Regions from separate parts of the Mycolicibacterium goodii genome, predicted to be linked through region 2. Evidence: predicted binding sites of a transcription regulator. Region 2 holds the regulator's gene; the other holds the start of a gene.
The links. The regulator LexA, encoded in region 2, represses DNA repair genes until DNA is damaged. The targets are predictions, from matches to a motif close to CGAACANNTGTTCG.

Region 1 (3,103 bases), 860 kb from region 2:
GGGCGTAGTGCCGCTTGAGGATCTGGTACACGCACCGAGGGTGTTGCAGCGTCGGATCATTCGGGATGTCACCGGCCGCGCCCTCCACCGGCGGACCGCCGGAACCCGACTGGTAGGGCACCGACCGTTCCTTGGCGTCGGCGCCGCTCTCCTCGGCGTCGGTGCGCTCGTACTGCCACGTCGACGAATCGTAGGACGCGGTCTGCCCGTCGTAGCCCGAGAACAGCCCGTCGAGATCCTCGGCGTCCTTGAAGTTCTCGTCGACGATGAACGACGCGTTCGTGTACGCCGTGACGTACTCCCGGAAATCGAGCTCGTTGGACAGGATGTAGTTGATCACCCCGCCCAGGAACGCGATGTCACTGCCGGCGCGCAGCGGCACATGGCGGTCCGCCAGTGCGCTGGTACGGGTGAACCGCGGGTCGATGTGCACCACCTCGGTGCCCCGCGACTTGGCCTCCATCACCCACTGGAACCCGACCGGATGGGCCTCGGCCATGTTGCTGCCCATGATGACGATGAAGTCGGAGTTGACGAGGTCCTGCTGATAATCCGTCGCCCCGCCGCGACCGAAGGAGGCTCCCAGACCGGGAACCGTGGCGCTGTGTCAAATACGCGCCTGGTTCTCGATCTGTAAGGCCCCAAGGGCGGTGAAGAGTTTCTTGATCAGATAGTTCTCTTCGTTGTCCAGCGTCGCGCCGCCGAGGCTCGCGATGCCCATCGTGCGGCGCAGCGTGTTGCGGTCGGCGTCGAACTGCTGCCAACCCTTCTCGCGCGCATCGAGGACCCGGTCGGCGACCATCTGCATGGCCGTCTCGAGGTCGAGCTCCTGCCATTCGGTGGCGTACGGTGCCCGGTACTTGATCTTGGTCAGACGTTGCGGGCCGGTGACGAGCTGCTTGCTCGCCGAGCCCTTCGGGCACAGCCGGCCCCGCGAGATCGGGCTGTCCGGGTTGCCCTCGATCTGGGTGACCTTGCCGTCCTTGACGTACACCTTCTGTGCGCAGCCGACGGCGCAGAACGGGCACACCGAATGAGCGATGTGATCGGCGTCGGCGGTGCGCGGTGTCAGGGTCAGGGAGCGCTTCGACTGCGCGGCCTTTCCGCGCCCCAGCTGGTCGGCGCCGGTGATCTGCCGGTACACCGGCCACGACTCGATCAACTTCCGGAAGTCCATACCGTCCTCCTACCCGTCTGCTGACGATCAAACCATCGTCTGCTGGATGGCGCCTGGGAGTTCGCCCGGTTCCCCATCACCTTGCACCACACCTTGCACCGCGACTTGCCCCGCGAGTGTGCGTCACCTTGCACCGCGAGTGTGCGTGTTTGCGGGTCGTTTCCCGGTGTGTCGTCGGCACTGGACGCACGCTCACCGAGCGTGAGTGTGCGCCCAGTGCTGATCCCGGGTTCGCCTGTGTAGAAGTACCTTTGACCAATCCGAACCCATTGATCACACCCGTCACACACAGGGCATTTCTGTCAGTGCACCGAACTAGTGTTCGAATCATGACGACGGACGTGCAGACAGTCATCGCGGCATTGACCGCCGCGATCGACGACCTGCTCGCCCTACCGTTCGCCACGCTGTCCGAAGCAGAGCTGCTCGACATCTGCGCGGGTTTGCAGGATGCCCGCAACCGCATCCCGGCCGTCGAACACAAGGCCATCGCCGCCCTGGCCGAACAAACCACCCCCGCCGCGATCGGGGCGAAATTCTGGCCCCAGGTCATGGCCACCCGCCTCGGCATCTCCGCCAAACAAGCCCGCCGCCGCTGCACCGACGCCACCGAACTCGGCCCACGCGTGTCGCTGACCGGCGAACAACTGGCACCCAAACGCCAGTACATGGCCGCCGCCCAGACCGCTGGTCAGCTGACCGACGACCACGTCACCGAACTGTTCAAATTCTTCGACACATGCCCCCACTGGGTGTCCACCGAGCAGCAACGCCAGGCGGAAAAACAGCTCGTGGCCGGAGCCGTCGGGGCCGACCCCGAAACCGTGCGCCAAGCCGTCACCGAGGCGCTGTACCTGCTCAACCAAGACGGCCCCGCCCCATGCGACGACATCACCACCACACGGCGCGGCATCAGCTTCGGACCCCAACAACCCGACGGGTCATTTCGCCTGTCCGGATATGTCACCGCCGAATTCAAAGCCACCTTCGAACCCATCGAAGAAAAACTCGCCGCCCCCGGCATGTGCAACCCCGCCGAGGACACCCCGTGTACCTCCGGCACCCCCAGCCAACACCAAATCAACACCGACGACCGCACCGCCCCCCAACGCCTACACGACGCACTACTCACCGTCGGCAAACGTGTACTCGCCAGCAAGACCCTCGGCCAGATCAACGGCCTGCCCGCCACCATGCTCATCACCACCACCCTGCAAGAACTCCACAACGCCGCCGGCGTGGCGATCAGCGCCGGCGGCACCAAACTGCCCATCGCCGACCTCATCCGACTCGCCGCCCAGGCCTACCACTACCTGGCCGTCTACGACCAACACACCGGCATCCCGCTCTACCTCGGCCGGGCCCGCCGCACCGCCACCGCCGGGCAACGCCTGGCGATCTGGGGACGCGACCGCGGCTGCACCCGCCCCGGATGCACCGCCAACGGCTACCGCTGCCAAGCCCACCACGCCACCACCGACTACGCCAACGGCGGCCTCACCAACGCCGACGCGCTGGCCCTGGCCTGCCCCAGCGACAACCGCCTCGTCGGCGACCAACCCAACAAATGGACCACCCGCATCAACCACCACGGCCAATGCGAATGGACCCCACCCAAACTCCTCGACCGCGGCCAACACCGCACCAACACCTACCACCACCCCAAAAAACTCCTCACCGACACCACCACCAACGACACCAAGAAACGAGAGGCAGACGACGATGACGAAACAGACTGTCAGCCAACCTGATCGGCGTCACCGGCACCACGGTCGGAGACGGTACGAGTCCCGTCGTCCGCACGGGTGGTGGCCCCGCGCGCGTCGAGCTGTTCGAGCAACGGGACCGCCACGCGCCGAGTGGTGTTCAATGCGCGCTTGGCCTCGGCGACGGTGAACGGCTGCGGCAAGCCGGCGAGAACCTCCG
Region 2 (3,103 bases):
AGCCGTTCTCGTGGCACTGGAGCTGGTGGTGGCTGGTCGCGCTGATCCCGGTGCTCGTGCTCGCCGGGCTGGTGGTCGGTGCGGCGTTGTGGCACCGGCGTCGTAACCGCGGCGACGGATTCGACCACGAGCCGTTCGACGGGGACCACTACGACGACCACTACGACGATGACCACTATGGCGATCATGGCGACGACCACTACACCGACGATCGTTACGACGACTACGCGGGCCCCGACGAGCGCCGGGATGATTATGGGTCGCAGGACGATTACCGCGAAGGCCGCTTCGACGCCGAGCGTTACCGCCAGGAGGCGCCCACGGTCACGCCGGGTGCGCCCGATCCGTATGCGCACGGTGCCGACGATGCTGTGACGTCGCGGTTCGCCGGCACCGATCACGGGAACGAGTCGGTCGCATCGCCTTTCGACGGCCCGACCGACGTCTCGATGCCGATCAGCCATTGGGCTGCACCCGGCGCCCGGCCCGCCGGCGATGAGGACGATCAGCCCGAGGACTCGGCAGCACCGGCTCCCGCGCCCGACCGCGACTTCGAGGACCGGGACCACGTGGACGCGGCGTACGAACGCGATGAGATCGACGACGACGAGTTCGACGACGACGACGAGTTCGACAGCGAAGGCGATGAGGGCGACCGGGCCGACGTCGAGGCCGACCTGGCGGACGACCTCGAAGACGACTACGAGGACGATCTCGAGGACACCGACGACGACACCGACACCGACGCCGATTTCGAGGACGATTTCGAGGACGACTTCGACGCGGCCCGCGAGAACGCGGCGCCCGGTGACGCGGGCGCCGGGGTCGCGGCTGCGGCAGGCGCGTTCGCCGGGCCGGTGCCGGTCACGGCTGGGTTCAACCGACCGGCGTTCGAACAGCAGCAAAATCCCGACGACGTCGACACCGCACCGACACGCGTGGTGACGCCCGCGGACCTGCGCAGTGATCCGCCGAGCGGGCGTCACGCGGCCATCGAACTCGATGAACCGGTGCCGAGCGCCACCGCGCTGCACCTGCCGTTGGACGATCCGCGGCAGGCCCCGGAGGGTTATCCGGTCAAGGCCGACACGAAGACCGGCATGTATTGGGCACCCGACAGTGAGGACTACGAGGAGGCCGTCGCCGAGATCTGGTTCGCCAGTGAGGAGTTCGCCCGCACGAACGGCTTCGTACGGGCGAACTGAGAGCCGCGGCTCAGATCTTGCGGATCACCGTCACGACCTTGCCGAGCACGGCCGCGTCGTTGCCGGGAATCGGATCGTAGGCAGGGTTGTGCGGCATCAGCCACACCTGACCGCGGGCACGCTTGAAGGTCTTGACGGTGGCCTCGCCGTCGATCATCGCGGCGACGATGTCGCCGTTGTCGGCGACGTTCTGCTGGCGCACCACGACCCAGTCGCCGTCGCAGATCGCGGCGTCGACCATCGAGTCACCGACGACCTTGAGCAGGAACAGTGAGCCCTCGCCGACCAGTTCGCGCGGCAGCGGGAACACGTCCTCGACGGCCTCCTCGGCCAGGATCGGGCCACCCGCGGCGATACGCCCGAGAACCGGCACGAACGTCGGCTCCGGAAGTGCGTCCGAGCCCGCCACGTCGGTCGTGACGACGGCGGCGGCCGCCGGATCATCGACCGCGCGCACGTCGACGGCTCTGGGCCGGTTGGGATCCCTGCGCAGATACCCCTTGCGCTCGAGGGTGCGGAGCTGGTGGGCCACCGACGACGTCGACGTGAGACCGACGGCGTCGCCGATCTCGCGGATGCTCGGTGGATAACCCCTGCTGGTCACCGAGGCGCGGATGACCTCGAGGATGGTGCGCTGACGTTCTGTGAGGCCGCTGTCGACGGCGCGGCGCCGGCCGGCGCCGTCCGTCTCGGCCGGAGTTTCGGTGCTGCCGTCCGTGAACTCGCCGGTGTCGTCGCTCATGGCGCCGAATCTAATACCTGTTTCGGCATTAATCAAACATGTGTTCGAGGCGTGTCGTCGCCGTGATGTCGCCTCGATATTGCCTTGCTGCCGCCTTGACGTGGGCCGTTGCCGTCGGCCCGATGTGCGGGCGGGTGCCGCCCATCGGCGTCGACCGAACTTGTCGGTACCCCGTCCTATATTTCGCAACAGTTCGATCACACGTTCTATCGTTCGAACATGTGAGCGACTATATTCGAACACAGGAGCGAATACGCCGGACGAAAGGCAAAGAGATGGCCACCCTCGACATCCCCGTCGACATCCCCGTCGACATCCCCATGGACACGCGGTACGCCACCGGCAGGACGGCAGGCTGCACCGCGACGCGGACTCCCGTCCGGACTCCGGCCCGCGGTGCCGTCCGGACCGTGCCGACGCCGCAACGCGTGCGGCCACGCGGAGATCGTCCGGTCCGCGGGCCGCAACCCGGCCGCCCCGGCGGCGCGGCACTGCGTCACCGCGGCACCGGCGTGCTGATGTCGCGCGCATCGCACCGCCGTCGCCCGATCACCCCGGTGACCACGGTGGTGCTGGCGCTCGTCGCCGCGGGCATCACCGTGTGGCTGGGTCTCGTCGCCCAGTTCGGGGGAGTGCTCGGCTCGTCGGCCCCGGTCTCGGTGCCCAGTGAGCTCGCCGTGGTGCAGGTGCAGTCGGGGGAGACGTTGCAGCAGGTCGCCCGCCGCGTCGCACCCGATGCCCCGGTCGCGCAGGTGGTCCAGCAGATCCGTGACCTCAACCAACTGGAGTCCGCGGCGCTCGACGCCGGACAGACCCTCATCGCTCCCGTCGGCTGAGGCTCGACATGGGCGGCGAATCGGCCTGGCCGGCAATACCGCTCGCCGCCGAAATGTGCCGATATGCACCACTGCGTACGGCAGTGAGTCAGCTCGCACCGACACAGGTACGCTCAAGAGCGCTCGAAGTGTTGGTCTGGCGGCGTGACGAAGGAGCGGTGATGCATTGTCCGTTCTGCCGTCACCCTGATTCCAGGGTGGTCGACTCCCGTGAAACCGATGAGGGTCAGGCCATCCGCCGACGTCGTTCCTGCCCCGAGTGCGGCAGGCGTTTCACCACGGTCGAGACCGCGGTGTTGGCGGTGGTCAAACGCAGCGGC

Region 1: the regulator LexA is predicted to act here: its motif matches at 1,489-1,502, upstream of AFA91_RS29640 (HNH endonuclease signature motif containing protein).

What each region holds. Positions count from the first base shown of each region.
Region 1 covers NZ_CP012150.1:6,353,598-6,356,700, reverse strand. The annotation lists gene fdh (formate dehydrogenase) at 1-1,177, opposite strand, end outside; gene AFA91_RS29640 (HNH endonuclease signature motif containing protein) at 1,507-2,928, shown strand; gene selB (selenocysteine-specific translation elongation factor) at 2,916-3,103, opposite strand, start outside.
Region 2 covers NZ_CP012150.1:5,496,297-5,499,399, reverse strand. The annotation lists gene AFA91_RS25775 (LGFP repeat-containing protein) at 1-1,205, shown strand, start outside; gene lexA (transcriptional repressor LexA) at 1,216-1,947, opposite strand; gene AFA91_RS25765 (LysM peptidoglycan-binding domain-containing protein) at 2,223-2,783, shown strand; gene nrdR (transcriptional regulator NrdR) at 2,945-3,103, shown strand, end outside.